DNA from 2 places in the Gilliamella sp. wkB292 genome. Region 1 is predicted to be linked to the other one. Evidence: riboswitches for the same ligand, from Rfam matches in the RefSeq annotation. Region 1 holds a riboswitch; the other holds the start of a gene.
The links. Region 1 has a riboswitch for thiamine pyrophosphate ahead of thiM (hydroxyethylthiazole kinase). Riboswitches for the same ligand answer to the same signal wherever they lie in the genome.
Positions count from the first base shown of each region.

Region 1 (9,379 bases):
TACAATAAAGCCAAGCATAATTCCACCAGTAATGCCTGATGTTAATGTGCCGACACCTAAACCATAGCGCTGTTTTGGCACATGTTCGGCAATAAACACCCATGCACCTGGCATTTCACCACCAATAGCTGCGCCTTGCAGCATACGCATCACTAATAGCAATAATGGTGCAAAAATACCTATCATTTCATAAGTAGGTAAAACACCAATGATAAATGTCGGTAACGCCATCATTGCCACACTTAAAGTGAACATTTTTTTACGTCCTACTTTATCGCCAAAGTGAGCCATAATAATGCCTCCAACTGGCCTTACCAAATAACCAGCAGCGAAGATACCCCACGCAAAAAGATCTAAAGTCAATGGCGATAAAGTGTGAGGTAAAAATAGCGGTTTGACAATGGTATCAATATATAGCGCGTAGATAACAAAGTCATAAAATTCTAACGTTCCTCCTAAAGAGGATAAGACTAATGTTTTTAAATCTTTACTGTTTAATGGCCGGGCATTAGGTTGCCACTGCGCATTGATTTCAGATTGACTCATGAAAAGACCTTATAATTATTGTTAAATTAAGATAGATAATAAAGAAACATACTTATTTTTGATTAAAACTAAATATAAAGCGCTCATTTTGCCACAAAAAAATGTGTTTTTTTTTATCATAAAAAAATTTAATGGATGTTATAAAACCGACTATTTGATTTATAATTTACTATAGCTAAATTATGTATAATGTTTTTTTAAATGAATATTAAAAAAATTCATTTATTAGGTAATAACTTAATGAAAAATAATGAAATAACACGTTGTAGTTGGGTTTCAAATGATCCGTTGTATATTGACTATCATGATAATGAGTGGGGTATTGCACAATACGATAGTCTTAAATTATTTGAAAAAATTTGTTTGGAAGGTCAGCAAGCAGGCTTATCTTGGATTACCGTACTAAAAAAACGTGATGAATATCGTCGCTGTTTTTTTAATTTTGATCCTAAAAAGATTATTCAACTAACAGCGCAAGATATCGATAAATTACTTACCAATAAGGGATTAATTCGAAATAAATTAAAACTTAATAGTATTATAAAAAATGCCAAAGCTTATCTTGCAATGCAAAATAACGGTGAAGATTTTTCACAATTTATTTGGTCATTTGTGGGTGGCAAACCAATCATTAATCATTTTAAAGATAAAAGTGAAGTCCCTATTACTACTGATATATCGGATAAAATGTCTAAAGCTCTTAAAAAACGAGGTTTTTCATTTGTTGGTTCGACGATCTGCTATGCTTTTATGCAGTCAATGGGATTAGTGAACGATCATTTTCAAAATTGTCATAAAAGAGGGTATTAATTTAAATGGGTATCTTAAAACTTTTAAAATACTGTGTAATTATCGTTGTTGCTTATTTTATTATTTGCAATATTGTTATTTTTTACTATGCACAGCAAAAACCAGCAAGTCATGCTGACAATTTGATAATATTAGGCTCACAAGTGGTCGGTAATCCTGCGGAGGCACCACCGACTCTACAGGCACGTTTAGATGTCGCTATTACTTACTTAAACGAAAATCCTGAAACCAAAGTTGTGGTGTGTGGTGGTCAGGGTAAAGATGAATCAGCGACCGAAGCAAGTGTTATGGCACATTACTTAATTAGTAAAGGGATCGATTTACCAAGAATCTACATTGAAGATAAATCCATGCGTACCGCCGAACAGTTTGTTAATGTGATGAAGATTTTACCACCAGGCAAAACTGTCGTTGTTACAAATGATTTTCATATACTGCGTTCAATTATGTTAGCAAAACGTTCAGGAATTGAGGATGTGTCGGGGTTATCTGCTGCTTTGAGTTTTGATAATGTTGATAAATATGTGGCGTTTGTGCGAGAACCACTGGCATTACTTAATTCATGGCTCTTCGATCATCCCAACGATCCAAGACAGTCACAACCATAAAAAATGGTAATGCTGCATACTCCCGAACTAATTAATTTATCAATAATTTGTTGATTACCAAACAATGAGTTTGCTAGTTTGTTAACGGTAAACACTCGACAAATACTGTATTTGCAATGTGTACATGGTATGATGAACACATTGCTTTTTAATTTTTTTAGAAAAAATACAAATATGAAATCAGATACAATTGTTGCACAAGCAACACCACCTGGTCGTGGTGGTGTTGGCATATTACGTATTTCTGGCCCTAAAGCTCAAGAGGTTGCCAAAGCAGTTTTAGGCATTTTACCTAAGCCACGATATGCGCACTATCTACCTTTTTTAGCTTCTGACGGGACAACGTTAGATGAAGGCATTGCTTTATTCTTCCCCAATCCACATTCATTTACTGGTGAAGATGTACTTGAACTTCAAGGCCACGGTGGACCCGTTATTTTAGATCTACTGTTGAAACGTATTTTAGAAATTGCTGACGTGCGTATAGCAAGACCTGGTGAATTTTCCGAACGTGCTTTTATGAATGATAAATTGGATCTGGCACAAGCGGAAGCGATAGCCGATTTGATTGATGCCAGTTCTGAGCAAGCTGCAAAATCGGCAATTTCATCATTACAAGGGGTATTTTCACAAAAAGTTAATGCATTGGTTGAATCGTTAATTCATTTAAGGATTTTTACTGAAGCTGCCATCGATTTTCCTGAAGAAGAAATTGACTTTTTATCTGATGGCAAAATTGAAACTCAGCTTAATGAAGTGATTATTCGCTTAAATGAAGTCAGACAAGAGGCGAAGCAAGGTTCGTTATTACGTGATGGCATGAAAGTCGTCATAGCAGGGCGTCCCAATGCCGGTAAATCGAGCTTACTTAATGCATTAGCAGGGCGCGATGCGGCTATTGTTACTGATATCGCCGGCACTACCCGTGATGTATTACGTGAACATATCCATATTGATGGCATGCCATTGCATATTATTGACACAGCAGGGTTACGTGAAGCCAGTGACGAAGTCGAACGTATTGGTATTGAACGGGCTTGGCAAGAAATAAACCAAGCTGATCGCGTACTATTTATGGTTGATAGTACTACGACAACCGAAACCAACCCAGAAAAATTATGGCCTGAGTTTATTGAACGTTTACCTAAGAATATACCGATGACAGTTATCCGTAATAAAGCTGATCTTACGGGTGAACAACTTGGTCTTAGTGAAGTAAATGGCTACTCACTGATTCAACTTTCTGCACGGACAGGTGAGGGTATTGAACTATTACGTGAACATCTTAAACAAGCCATGGGCTATACCAGTAGCACAGAAAGTGGATTTTTAGCCCGTCGTCGCCATTTACAGGCACTAGAAAAAGCCGCTGAACATTTAAATAACGGTAAGTACCAACTAACGACATTTCATGCAGGTGAACTATTAGCTGAAGAATTAAGGTTAGCACAAGAAGCCTTAAGTGAAATAACGGGTCAATTTACTTCGGATGATTTACTTGGACGGATATTTAGTTCGTTTTGTATTGGAAAATAACATAAATCGATAATTATTCTAATTATTGCCATAATTTTCACTGTATAAATTAAACTGAGCTGTATTTGAAATATAAGATTTAATGCTCAAAAGAGGTGAATATTATCAATATAACAAGGATAGTTTGTTGTATTAACATTAGATTCTAACTAGAAGAAACGTAATTATAATAACTTTATATAGAATAGAAATAATCTAGTATGCGTGTAATGCGATTACTGTATAAGTTGGATGATTTATGAAAAACTATTTAGTCAAATTTTTCTTTTAATTATACTAACTTAATTAACTGGTTGTAGCCTTATGGACTATAAAAAAGTTATCCAATATGTAGAGCCAAGTGCTAATGAACCAAGGGCAAGGGTTATGCTTGTAGGGGATTATGATAGTTGGTATCATTTTAGTATTATCAATTTTGATGTAATAAAACCTAATTTTGGTTATCTATATACTGAAGGTAAAACAACAAATAGACCAAAAGTAAAAAATTTGGGAATGAACGTTACTCTCATTGTATTCGTGGTAAAACTATGACTCTAGAGCAAAATATTGATTATGTTCTTTCCTTTGCAAAGTTACATTAAATCATAAAAAATATTGCCTTCTTTAGCTATACAAAGTTATTAATAAAACTCAGCTTGAATTTATTAAAAATTAGTTATATATAATGCTATATAGGTACAACCGAAAACAATTATTTAAAAGAATGGTTCTTTGTGTAACGTTTAAATGATGTTAAATGAATTTTTATTTAATAATAGATTTTATCAGATTGATTAGAGAGGTCTATCATGAAATTAATAGTCGATAATATGAGTTGTCAGCATTGTGTTAAAGCAATTACTAAGGCGATTAATGATATCGATCCCAAAGCTAAGGTGACGGTTGATTTAACCAAACATGAAGTTGATATTGAGGGTGGTAGCATTTCACAAGAATTGGCAATTGCAGCTGTCAATGAAGCTGGTTATGAATTTGTGGGCATTTCATATTAATTTTTAATTTGTTTAATAAGCAGATACATATCGGGTGATTTTGCTGTGTAAAGGGTGGCAAAATATTATGCTAAATTTAAAGGGGACTTTAGCTAAAGTTTCTTTTTTGTTTTCCACTATATCCTTGTTGACTATTCATGGTTGCAATGGATTTCACTTAAAGCAATCTCAATAAAAGGCAACCGAAAATCATGATAATGCTACGTGCAGTGATCAGTGATTAAATCTACTTGACTAAGTCGATATTTTTGCCATAATTACAGGAAATGTTTAATATTTCAATAAGTTATTAACCTACAAAAAGTAAAAGGATGAACAATATGCAAGGAAAAACGTTAAATGCGATCGTTACAATCATTGTTGGGTTTGCAATGGTTTTTACCGTCAATGCTTACCAAATTGATTGTCCAAAATCGATCGATGTTCGAGAAAAAATGGTAAACATGCCAGAAGGTTGGGACCTGATTGGTAAGAGCAAATATGGTGATGCTTCTGATATCGATAAGACTATCCTTTCACAGGACTTTTGGGGTATCAATGTTTATCTAGACGATCCGTCGATGATACAAAGACCCCATCAACGTTTGCTAAGTAAAAAGAATGGCGTTAAAAAATATCAGTTTATCTGGGCGGTTGAACAATTTAAACCTAATGAGAACTTTTATGTTCGTTGTGACTACTCTGGAAGTAGGGTTAAATTGGTGCAAAAAATTGACTCATCGATGAAAAGCTGTTGGATTTTTTATTCTCAGGATAAATACGGCAATAACGTATCTCATGAAAATACACTTTATTGCAGTACAAATAAACCCGAAGATGTTAAATAATCCTATGTGGGATTGCAAAGCTTGGCAATCCCACACCCGTTCAATTCACCAACTGCCATGATATTCCCTAATAATGGGTAATCAAACATCAAGCAATCCATTATTTTGCTCGCTAGCTTTTACCACCATTGATAAAAATGGTGGGTTGGACCAATTCCTTTGCCAATCGATAAATCATCGGCATGACTAATTGCACCTTGTAAGTAGTTCTTTGCTTGTTGAATGGCATCTGGCAAACTGTTTTGCGGTAATAATGCGGTAATTGCAGCTGATAATGTGCACCCAGTACCATGCGTATTTTTAGTTTGGATACGAGGCGATACCATTCTAATTGTTTGGCTTGGAGTAATTAAATAATCTGGGCTTTCTTGACTAAGTAAATGCCCACCTTTGATTAATACCGCTTTACAACCTAATTTTAGCAAGGCATGTCCTTGTGCCTGCATTTCGTCCTCATTTTTGGCTTCTTGACAATCGAGCAGGGCAGCAGCTTCTGGTAGATTCGGAGTGATAACGGTGGCTAATGGTAAGAGTAATTCACGGATTGCATTCACCGCATCGGATTTCAGTAGCGGATGACCACCTTTAGCCACCATGACAGTATCAAGTACGATGTTGGCAATCGGATGTTTTTTTAAGAGATGATGAACCACTGTCACAATCTCTTTATTCATTAACATACCCATTTTTACACTATTAATGTTGATATCCTGATACAGAGTATTAAATTGGGCTTCTACAAATTCAGGCGAGACAGGTAAAACAGCATCGACGCCTTGCGTGCTTTGTGCGGTTAATGCGGTGATCACTGACATGCCATAAGTACCTAACGCTGAAAAGGTTTTTAAATCTGCTTGTATACCAGCGCCACCGCTAGGATCGGAGCCGGCAATGGTTAATGCAACTGTTGTCATTCTTTGATTTCCTATCTTGCTTGTTGAATTTTGGTCAGTAGCGATTGACTGGCATTAGCAATATCTGCTTGACCACAAATAGCGGATACTACTGCGACACCTTCAATACCAGTTTTTATGACCTCAATGACATTGGATAAACCAATTCCGCCAATGGCAACCGCAGGACACTGTTTGAGTTTCACCAGTTCAGCTAATTGTGCAGTACCTATGGCGGAAGCTGCATCTTTTTTGGTTGAAGTTGGGAAGATTGGCCCGATACCCAAATAATCAACCAATTTCCATTCAACGGCATCAAGTTGTTGTTGATTACTAACAGAAAAGCCGAGCCATTTATTTGCACCGATTAATTGACGCGTGACGGCAACAGGTAGATCACGCTGTCCAATATGTACGCCGTCAGCGTCTATTGCTAATGCGATATCGACATGATCATTAATAAGTAGCGGTACTGGCGTGTCTTTTAAAAGATGTTTGAGTTGCATAGCCGCGTGATACCAATCTTTACCTGATAGTTCTTGTTCTGATCTTAATTGTACGGTAGTTACACCATTTTCGATGGCAATTTTGGTGGTATTAAGCATACCTTGAATACCGCCACACAATTGCGGATCGAGCACTAAATAGAGGGTTAAATCGAGTTGTTTTTTCATCTGCTTGCCTTATTTTGAACCATCAACAAAAAGTGAAAGCTGATCGATAAGCGACACAGCAAAACTGCCTAGTCCTTTCTGTTTATTGGCTCGCTCGCCAGCTTTTTTCATCATATAACAAGCACTGGCTGTGGCAGCTAAACTATCAGCACCACAAGCAATAAACGCAGCAACCATCGCGGATAATGAACAACCTGTACCGGTGACATAAGTTAATGCAATATCTCCACCCGCAATGCGATAGGTGTTCTCACCGTCAGTGATATAGTCAATATCGCCTGTCATGGCGACAATGGTTTGATAACGACGAGCCAATTGTTGAGCTGCTGTTAATGCAACCGTTGTCGAATCTTGGCTATCGGTACCTTTAGAACATGAATGTTCGCCATTTAGCGCTAAAATTTCAGAGGCATTACCACGAATCACTGTCGGTTGATAGTTTAACAGTTGTTGAGCGATATCAGTGCGGTAAGCTAGGGCAGGTCCAACGGCAACCGGATCAAGCACCCAGCGTGTTCGGCTTTGTTGGGCTTGTTCGGCTGCTAACAGCATACTTTCAGCAATATTGCTATGTAGTGTTCCAATATTGATTAATAAGCTATTGGCAATATCGACAAATGGTTTTACTTCTTGTTTGGCAATAATCATCGCTGGCGATGCACCAATCGCCAATAAGATATTGGCAGTAAAATTTTGCACGACTTCATTGGTGATGCAATGTACTAATGGGCGTTGCTGCTTAACAAGGTGAATAAATGGTGTGGCGTGCTCAGCCTGAAAGGTTTTTATCTCTGACATATTCTTTCCTTAACGATTAATACAACTTATAACAGGTTAGGAAGAATTTGCCAATCAGAAGGTTAACGGCTAGACTTCCCTACGCTGGTATAATCCAGATCAGGTTCAACGGGTAAAATCTCAGTTTTTTGTATCAAACAAAAAACACCCCGAGTCAAAACAATTTGTGTATTATGAACTGAGTATAAGTTTTAAACAAGATTATTGTAATAATCTTTCAATATCGGTAATGGCTTTTCTATCAGGTAAAAAGATGATTAAGTGGTCATTATCTTCAATAGTTAAATCAGTATTAACAATAATCACATCTTCACCTCGTACTACTGCACCAATTGTTGCAGCTGAAGGTAATTTTAATCCATTGATATTTTTACCGACAAGTTTTGATGTATCACTATTGCCTTTCGCCACAACTTCAATAATTTCGGATTCCCCTTGTCTGAGTGAAACGACTTTGACGATACCCGTTTGTCTTACATGGCTTAAAAGCTCAGAGATTGTGGCATGCTGTGGTGAAATAGCAATATCAATCACACTATCATTGATCAATTCAAGATAAGCTTGCCGTTGAATCAGTACAATCACTTTTTTAGCGCCCATTCGTTTAGCCAGCATTGATGACATAATATTAGATTCATCATCACTGGTGACAGCGATAAAGAGATCGGTTAATTCTACCTGTTCTTGTGAGAGTAGTTCTTGGTCTGAAGATTCGCCATGTAATACGGTTGTATTGACCAACTGTTCAGCAATAAACTCAGCTCGTTGAGCATTACGTTCAATTAACTTTACTTGATAATCGTTTTCTAAGCGTTTGGCTAGAGCGACAGCAACACCGCCTCCGCCACTAATAATGATACGTTTATAGGGCTTTTCTAAGCGTTGTAATTCACTTGTTACGGCTTTTATGTTCACCGGAGGGGTAATAAAATAGACCATATCACCCGCTTCAATTAAGGTTGAACCGATTGGGCGAATAAAACGATTTTTTCGATATATCGCAACCACTCGAGCTTCGACATGCGGTAAATGCTCTTTTAGTTCAGATAATTCACTGCCCACTAATGCACCGCCATAATAAGCAGTGACTGCAACGAGACAGACACGATTATCATAAAAAGAGGCAAATTGTAAAGCGCCTGGATATTGTACTAACCGGCTGACATGATTAGTGATTAAATTTTCGGGTGCAATGATGTGGTCAATATTAATACAATCTTTGTTAAAGAAGGGATATTTTTCGTCGTTATATTCAGGCGCTCGAATACGTGCAACTTTTTGCGGTATTTTAAACATGACATGACCAATTTGACAGGCCATCATGTTAACTTCATCAGAATTGGTTACAGCAACAAGCATATCAGCGGATTCGGCACCGGCGCTTTCTAATACCTGAGGGTATGAAGATTTTCCTAAAATAACTTGTAAATCAAAGCGTTCTTGTAGTGATTGCAGTTTGTCATGATCTTCATCAACGACAGTAACATCGTTTTGTTTTTCGGTAACCAGATACTCAGCTAATGCACTGCCGGTTTGTCCTGCACCTAAAATAATAATTTTCATAACAGACCTATCATCGTTAAATGACTTTACTACGCTTGCTATCTTGTGACAAGCGTACTTATGTCAATTAATATTGTTTAAGTTTACCCTTAATTTGCGCTATTTATTCGACTCGCTATTAAACAAAAC
Region 1 is NZ_LZGO01000077.1:95,109-104,487, forward strand. It holds gene A9G09_RS10510 (MFS transporter) at 1-546, opposite strand, end outside; gene A9G09_RS10515 (DNA-3-methyladenine glycosylase I) at 787-1,356, shown strand; gene A9G09_RS10520 (YdcF family protein) at 1,362-1,964, shown strand; gene mnmE (tRNA uridine-5-carboxymethylaminomethyl(34) synthesis GTPase MnmE) at 2,139-3,500, shown strand; gene A9G09_RS10535 (heavy-metal-associated domain-containing protein) at 4,292-4,495, shown strand; gene A9G09_RS10540 (STY0301 family protein) at 4,816-5,322, shown strand; gene thiD (bifunctional hydroxymethylpyrimidine kinase/phosphomethylpyrimidine kinase) at 5,442-6,236, opposite strand; gene thiE (thiamine phosphate synthase) at 6,248-6,889, opposite strand; gene thiM (hydroxyethylthiazole kinase) at 6,899-7,687, opposite strand; TPP riboswitch at 7,747-7,849, opposite strand; gene trkA (Trk system potassium transporter TrkA) at 7,889-9,292, opposite strand; gene trpS (tryptophan--tRNA ligase) at 9,369-9,379, opposite strand, start outside.

Region 2 (9,379 bases), on a different contig from region 1:
CAATACTTTTTTGCGGTTCATATAAGTTATAACTTAGTCCAGCCAAATCAGACCAAGTATGAATCAAATCTTGAGTACTGTATTTACGATCAACATAGTTTTGATAATTATTAGGATGTGTTGCCCGCCACTGCGGTGATTGCCAAAGCATAAATGGCACGGTGTACATGGTTTTCGTTGGTGCTTTTTCATTACGACCTAATACATCATGAGGTGGAGTTTGGTAGACATCTTCACCATGATCAGAAAAATACAAGATAAAACCATTTTCGTGGCTTTGTTTAAACATTTTAAACAAGGTTGTTGTAACATAATCATTATAACTGACCGCATTATCATAACTATTATAAACATCTAACTTATCATCATCTAAAGGATAAGTAACGCCGGTTTTATCGCGAAAACGATCATGCTCGCCATCTTTTGGATAGCGAAACTCATACTTCATATGCGTACCAAGTAGATGAATAACAATAAATTTCTTTTCTGCAGGATCGGCTAACACAGTTTTAAAAGGCGGAAAAACAGACTCATCATACTGCCTTGAACTTTGATTGCGATCATTATTCATATAAAACTGCTCATCAGCCTGCTTTGAAAACATGGTTAACATGGTATTACGTTCCGTCATTGTCTGTTGATTAGTGATCCAAAACGTTTTATAACCAGCTTGTTTCATCAAGTAAATTAGTGAGGGAGTTTTCAAATATAAATCAGGATGCCGCTCATCAGCAAAGGTTAACGCTTGTTGTAGAATTTCAATGGTATACGGCCTTGAAGATACAACATCATTAAATACGAATAAATCTGGATTATCCTTTTTAAATTGTTCAATTTGAGGCGTCGTATCGCGTCCGTAACCATAAATCCCCATGCGATTACGAGTGGTGGATTCACCAATAATTAGCACCAAAGTTCTTGGCGTATCACCATTAGCATCGGTTAAATTTTCTAACTTTGGTAAGGTTTGCAAGTGATTTAAGATATCTTCCATACTAGATAATTGCGAACGATAAGCTATGTAACTATTGATTAATTGCCAAGGTACTGTGGTTTCCATACGTGTTAATAAATGTTTATACGCCTCTTCAAAGGTGTTTTTTTTCACAGTTAAGCTAATTACTAACGGCATTATCGCGTAAATAGCAATTAGCATAGATACTATCCACTTGGTACCATTTTTAACATAAACAGGTTTGACTTTTTTCCACAAATAAATTGCAATTAAAATATAAACAACAAGGATAACCACCAATTTCCAATTCAAATATTGTTGAATAAATTCATGTGATTCATTGAAGTTTGATTCCGCCATGACAAAAAATACACTCTGTGAAAATTCTTGTCGGTAAATGACAAAATATCCGATTGAAATCAAAGACAGGCCACCAACAATTATTCCATAAACAGCGGTGATTTTACGGGTATAATTAGGAAAAAACAAAACAGGAATAAGCCAAATCAAACTATAAATTATTGCATCGCGCAAACCAATAAAGTTGGAGTGTCCAGATAAGGCAATATAAAACTGTAAAGCACAAGAAAAATAGCAAAAAAATAGAATGATAAAAATAAGATTTGACCAACTAAATTTTGCAGACTGGTTAAATTTTTGCATAACTTTTTTTTCAACAAGGAATAATTAAGTTTTATAAGTTATCTTTTTGAGATTAATAAAACCTTAAGGTATTTATTAAAGTTGCTAATTAATTACAACCATAGTTACTAAAATAAAAAAAACTTAATATATAATTGATAAAGTTATCACTAAATTAACATTATTATCATATTAGTCAATTTTTATACCTAACAATTTTGCAACAGCATTATGCTGTGGTTGCATTAATTGAGCAGGTCGTTCATTAAATATAATCTGCCCATCATCTACCACTAAACAACGCGAGAAATAGTTCAATGATTCATCTAAATAATGCGATACCATTATTAGCGTTAAATCATATTGATGACAAATTTGATTAACTAACAATAACATATCATGACGTAAAGCTTGATCAAGTGCTGAAAAAGGCTCATCCAACAATAAAATTGGGCGATGTTGTATCAAACAGCGAGCAAGCGCTACTCGTTGACGTTGTCCCCCTGATAATTGTTCTGGATAACGCGTAGCAAAACCATCTAAACCGACTTGCGTTAAAATATCAGCAATTTTATCTTGCTCGGTTATTGTTAATTTTAATGAAGGTTTAATACCTAAAGCGATATTTTGTTGTATAGTTAAATGACTAAATAAATTATTGTGTTGAAATAACATAGACACAGGGCGTTTGCCCGGCGCGATTTTTGTCATATTTTGATGATTAAGTTTAATTGTGCCTGAGTTTGGAAAAATAAACCCAGCGATTAAACTCAATAAAGTACTTTTACCTGCACCACTTGGTCCAACAATTACGACATGCTCTTTTGCTGCAATATTAATTTCAAAATGCATTTCAAAATTATCATAATGATAATTTACTTGATTAAGTTCGATCATAATCCATCACAACCATTAAGCTAAAAGATAAAATCAATAAAATTGCAGCCGTCACAGTACCTTCTTGATAATGATAATGTGATATTTGCTCATATAAATAATAAGGTAAGGTAGTTAAGGTTTGTCCACCAAACAAAGCAATAACACCAAAATCACCAAATGATAAAATAACAGCAAAAGTAAAACTCATTGCCATTAACTTTTTTAATGCCTTAAATTCAATCAAGTAAAAATGTGTTAAACCTTCAATATTCAGCGATTGGCAAAGCTGCCAATAACGCAAACTCACTTCATACATGGGGATTGAAAGATTTTTTAATAAAAAAGGTAACGCCATGAGTGCATTACACAACATAACTAATATCGAAATAATAATTATATTGTCGGCATATTGAAATAATAATAAGAAAAGCCCTGAGGCTAAAACCATACTTGGAATGGCTAAAATTAATGAACCAATTAACATTAAACGATTGCTCCATTTAATTTGTTGATTAATCAATAATCGGCTATTGGTCCAAAGTAACAATAATGCAAGAAACATTGCAATAAAAGCAGAACCTACTGCAATGATAATTGAGGTGATCAGTGCTTTTAAAAGTGCCACTGTTAATAAGGCAAATTTGAAAAAATAAATACCTTCAATCAATATTGTAACCAAAGGTAATAAAATAAATAAGCTCCCAATCAAAATGATGACATAACTGATCAATGATAAATAGTAGGGAATCGGAATTTGGTAATTTTGATGAGCAAATCGAATATTCATTGTTTTGATTCGATTTATTTTTTGCATAATGATAAGAAAACCAATACAACAAATCAGTTGTAAACAAGAAAGTAACACGGCTTGTATAAGATCAAAATCACGGATCGACTGATATATTGCTACCTCAATAGTGGTATATTTTGGCCCACCGCCAAGTGCTAACACAATTGCAAAACTTGAAAAACATAACATAAAAATCAGTGCTGCCATTGGTAAGATTTGTCGACGCAATAATGGCCATTCAACCAACTTAAAAAAAGTAAAAGTAGAAAAATTCAACTGAGCAGCTAACTGTTTTTGTTCGACAGGAACACTTTTTAAGGATTGATAAAACAGACAACAAGCATAAGGAAAATTTAAAAACACATGGGCTAATAATATACCTTTCAAACCATAAATTGATAATTCAATTGGTAGATTAAAAAATTGAAAAAATAACGAAATGATGCCATGCTGACCATACACTGAAAGCAAACCAGTAACCACAACTAAAGTCGGTAAAATAAAGGTAACCGGCATTATTTTGATGAGTAATCTTTGACAAGGAAAGTCTACCATAGCTAATGCTTTCGCCATCAATACTGCCAATATGATGGCTAAACAAGTTGATAAACCAGCTTGCAAAACTGTTACCCAAATAATATGCAATAAATAATGATCAAAATAAATGCTTATATTATCGGTTCGAATTGCAAATCCCCAAAGCGCAATAAGTGCCGTGCCTAATATGAGCAAAATCAAACCAACAGCACTTATACCTGGAATTAAGGATTGGAATTTCAATATTCGTTCCTATAACATCATTTACTGACAGCAACTTGCCATTCACGCACCCACGATTTCTGATTTAATTCAACTTGCTTTGCATCAAATTCAAGGGCTTTGTTCACTGTATCAATTTGTTGATAAGCCGCTGGCAAATCGGTTTTTATGATTGGATACATGACATTTTTTTCAGCAAATTGACGTTGAACGTCAGGTGTTAATAAATACTGTAAAAATTGGCGAGCTAACTCTGGTTGTTGTGTATATTTTACAATAGCAGCCACTTCAACTTGACGGTAATGCCCCTCATCAAAAATAGCGGCAGCAAAACGATGATCATTATCATTGATTATATGTGCAATAGGGGAAGTGCTGTAACTTAATACAAAATCTGCTTCATTTTTCAAAAACATACCGTAAGATTCGCTCCAACCTTTAGTTACTGTCACGGTGTTTTCAGCTATTTTTTGCCATGCTTGCGAAGCATCATCGCCATAAACTTTTTTAACCCACAAGAGCAAACCTAATCCAGGTGTGCTAGTTCTAGGATCTTGATAAATGATCTTCCAATGAGCTTTATTGTCAACTAACTGATGCAAAGATCGCGGTGGATTTTTTATCTTCTGTTTATTATAAATAAAGGCAAAATAACCGAAGTCATATGGCATAAACTCATTATCCCACCAGTCGGTATAGAGATTATCGGGTTTATCGATCTGGTGTGGAATAAAAATATTTGTTAATTTTGCTTGCTCAAGTAGGTTATTATCCAAACCTAAGACAACATCAGCATTGGTTTTATTACCTTCAAGCTGAATACGATTCAAAATTGAAACACCATCACCTAACGTAATCACTTCTAGTTGGCAGTGACATTGAGCTTCAAAACCCTGCTTAATAGCTTCTCCAGGTCCCCACTCCGACATAAAAGAGTTATAGCTATATACGGTTAAAGTCGGTTGCTGTGCGACAGAAAAATTAGCCCAAAATAATGATATAAATATAACAGTTGATAACAACAATTGACGAAACATTTTGCCTCCAAATAGCAAGAAAAAGACAAAAGGTTTGAGCAGATATAATAACTCAAATCCCTCCGCTGGCATGATCCAGTTCAGGTTCGACGGGTTATGTTAACTTAACTAACACTCTCAGCCCATTAGGGCACCCCGTTGAGAACGGCATTAGTGTAGTCGGTGAAAGCTCAATTGTAAATAGTTGTCACTCACTGTTGCCATTCAAACTTCTTTGCCATTTTAGAATAAATTAGCTTAAACTTACCATTGTTAATCTTGTATTGCTCTCCGTTATAAAATTCCGGTTTAGGATCTTTTATTAAACCAGCCTCATCACCATATTCATGTTCATCATCATAATAGTAAGTCACATAATGTTTTAGGTTTATAGTTAAATCCTTATTGACCGAAAATCTAATAAAACAACTCACATCCTCATAAGAATATTGACTATCTAAAAGCACCGCATCAAGCAATTTACCTTGTTCATCATAACTATTTAGTTGAATATTAAGTAATGGAGTATCAGATATCCCATACCAATTATAAATAATCACTTTATAGAGATAATTATTCCGCATAAAACCACCTACTTCGTAATAACGAATTCCTTCATGGATGGGAATAAATTCATAGGACGTATTTTGAATCGGGAAATCGATCTCTTGCTCATTTAAGGGGCGAGTGAGTTTTGCATACTTGTCCAAAAGAACAATTTCACCATGGTCATTTTGTTTATAGTATTTTGTCAATTGTGAAGAAGTTATCGATAATTTGAGTTCTTGCAGATGCTCGCGAGCAAATACAAAAGTTGAACAAAACTAAAAAACATTGATAATCAGGCATTTAAACAAATATTGGCACATATTTTCTCTTTAATTTTTTATCTACTTTATAGTTAAGTTAATATATCACCTCTAATTTAAAAGATTTTTATTTATATAAAAATTAGCTATTTACTTGTCCTTAACTAATCCCAGAGTGACAATTTATCAATTTATCAGTATTATATTGGGCATTTTATTTTAATTAATTAGGTTCAGTGTGAATATTCAACAACTATTAACACAACGTGTTTCCCAAGCAATGATTATGGCCGGTGCTGATAAAAACTGTGATGCTTTAATCAAGCAATCCGCTAAAGTTCAATTTGGTGATTATCAAGCTAATGGTATTATGTCTACTGCTAAAAAATTGGGAATGCCGCCACGCGCATTGGCTGAAAAAGTCTTGCAACATCTTGATATTGATGATATTGCCGATAAAGTAGAAATCGCTGGTCCCGGTTTTATTAATATCTTCTTAAAAAATAGTTGGATTGCTGAACAAAACGAAGTAGCGCTAAGTAGTGATAAACTCAATATTACTTTACCCGCAAAACCACAAATCATTGTGGTTGATTACTCCGCACCCAATGTTGCTAAAGAGATGCACGTTGGGCATTTACGCTCAACCATTATTGGTGATGCCAGTGTACGAGTATTAAGTTTTCTTGGTCATAATGTTATCCGCGCCAACCATGTTGGTGATTGGGGAACCCAATTTGGAATGTTAATTGCTTATCTTGAAAAGATGGAAAATGAACATGCCAACGACATGGAACTTTCGGATTTAGAATCGTTCTATCGCGCAGCTAAAAAACATTACGACGAAGACGAAGCCTTTGCCGAAAAAGCCCGTAATTATGTAGTAAAACTTCAAGGTGGTGACCAATATTGCCGTGAAATGTGGCGAAAACTGGTGGATATCACCATGACACAAAATATTGCCACATATAAACGCCTTAATGTCACATTATCGATTGAAGATACGATGGGCGAAAGCATCTATAACAACATGCTACCAGGCATTGTTGCCGATCTAAAACAGAAAAAATTAGCAGTTGAAAGTGACGGCGCAATCGTAGTCTTTCTAGACGAATATAAAAATAAAGAAGGCGAACCCATGGGCGTTATCATCCAAAAACGTGATGGTGGCTATCTTTATGCAACAACCGACATTGCCTGTGTTAAATATCGTTACGAAACACTTCATGCTGAACGTATTTTATATTATACCGATTCACGTCAACACCAACACTTAGAACAGGTTTGGGATATCGTGCATAAAGCGAAATATGTACCAGAATCCTTAAAACTTGAGCACCATATGTTTGGTATGATGCTAGGTAAAGATGGCAAGCCGTTTAAGACTCGCTCAGGTGATACCGTAAAATTAAACGACCTGCTTGACGAAGCAACAGAGCGTGCAGAAGCACTTATTAAAAATAAAAATCCCGATCTTTCTCCAACAGAACTTGCCAAAGTGATTGATGCAGTAGCGATTGGCGCAGTGAAATATGCCGACCTATCCAAAAATCGTACCACCGATTATGTTTTTGATTGGGATAATATGTTGTCATTTGAAGGCAATACTGCACCTTATCTACAATATGCCTATACACGTGTACTGTCGGTGTTTAGAAAATCAAATATCAACGAAGATAGTTTAAGCGGTAATATCTATCTAGGTACGGATAAAGAGCGAGCACTAGCGATTCGATTAATACAATTTGATGAAACCGTATCGAACGTTGCCGCAGAAGGTACACCACATGTGCTTTGCGCCTATTTATATGATATCGCTACCCTATTTTCTAGTTTCTATGAAAATTGCCCTATTTTAACTGCGGAAAACGAAAACTTGAAACAAAGCCGCTTAAAATTGGCTTCGTTAACCGCTAAAACGCTCAAAATCGGGCTTGATATGTTAGGTATCAAAACTGTCGAAAAAATGTAACATTAGCATACCACCGATAAAATTCATCATCGGTGGTTATTTCTTTAAAACGCACACCTTTTCTCAAACTTCTTGGCAATTGTTCTAATTTTAAAAACACCAATTAGACGGTCTATTTTATGATCCGCAATATTGTGCCAGCTTTGTCCAATAACAATAATGTGATATACACATAAATAAGCTATTTTCTCTTTAGACAATAGCAGTTAGCTATTGTCTAGATTTTGCTCAAATACAGCGCGAGCTCCGACGCCGACGGCTCGTCGTTAATAACGACTCGGAGTCGACTTTTGCCATTTCGTTCATTTCATTCTCTTCAAGGCAACGTCGCGCAAACCATTGACCATAAGCCGTTAAATCAAAATCACCAGCAATTAGGTAACCAAAAGAGGTTAAGGCCGCTCCCGGTAAACGTTCATTTATCTTATTTGCCGGAAAGGCACACTTAACTATCCATTGATTTCGAGCACCTGTAGCTTGATAAAATTTCAATTTTAGCTGTTGCCCAAGTATCTCATTTAAAATGTAGGCAGACTGATTATACGCACGTAAAAATAATCCTTCACGAAATAATAAAATACCTTGATATTGATTCAATAAATCTAACTTCTCATCAATTTTCATTTTTATACCAACTAAACAGATGAAAAGCCGTTATTGTCGACAAACTAAATAGTCTGGAAAACCTATTCCTTCAGCATCAACCCCTAAAAGACCTGAACTTGAACTAACATCAAGATGAGTACCATAGCTACTTTGATAGTACATATCTTTTGTCCAATATCTATCTTTTTCATCTCGCCATCCTGAATCAGGATAAGTTTGTTGAGTTGAATATCCCCATTCGGGTAAAAGTCCTTGACCAATGGCTCTTGTATAACCATTTATAATCTCAAAATAACCATTTAAACGATCATCAACAGGTGTATTGGTTAACTCCGAATAAGAGAACAAATTATTTACACCACATTTTTGAATAGCAACACTCCAGATATCAAAAAAATCCTTAACCGGATTCGCCCAAACACTGGTTGGATTAAAGGTATAATCAAATTTAATTGTTGGATCTCGTTTCAATGTAGCTCGTACTGTAACATTACCTGTTGGTTTACCTTTTAGTGAGACATAACCCTGTGGATCGATAGTCACTTGTCCCCCAGGATTATTGGGAATACTAAAACTATAACTAGTAGGAGAGCCTGTCACTATTAACTGAAATTTTGCACCAGGAAAACCGGTAGTCGGAAATGTTTTACCGCCAGATGCAGTTGGACTCGCTTTGAACCCCATGTTAGGCACATAATCTGCTGTATAGCCACCACCAACAGCTGTCCTTGACGTATAACGTGAATCGTTCCAACCAATGAATGTATTACTACTGTCAAAACTTAACCACTGAAATTGTGGCATTTTTTCAATAGCATAGGGTTTAGCATAACAAAATTGAGGTTTAGAGGAAATATAATAACTGTGGCTTGCACCCGTAAATAGACTTATATCCGGTATACCATAACGGGTTACTAAAGCACCATCACCAGCACTGAGTGATAATTTATA
Region 2 is NZ_LZGO01000083.1:112,786-122,164, forward strand. It holds gene cptA (phosphoethanolamine transferase CptA) at 1-1,618, opposite strand, end outside; gene thiQ (thiamine ABC transporter ATP-binding protein ThiQ) at 1,790-2,494, opposite strand; gene thiP (thiamine/thiamine pyrophosphate ABC transporter permease) at 2,481-4,046, opposite strand; gene thiB (thiamine ABC transporter substrate binding subunit) at 4,064-5,062, opposite strand; TPP riboswitch at 5,102-5,210, opposite strand; gene A9G09_RS12325 (hypothetical protein) at 5,254-5,751, opposite strand; gene argS (arginine--tRNA ligase) at 6,089-7,822, shown strand; gene A9G09_RS12335 (hypothetical protein) at 8,051-8,446, opposite strand; gene A9G09_RS12340 (hypothetical protein) at 8,477-9,379, opposite strand, start outside.
Region 2: it holds a riboswitch for thiamine pyrophosphate, as region 1 does, so the genes downstream of both, thiB (thiamine ABC transporter substrate binding subunit) here and thiM (hydroxyethylthiazole kinase) in region 1, are expected to answer to the same signal.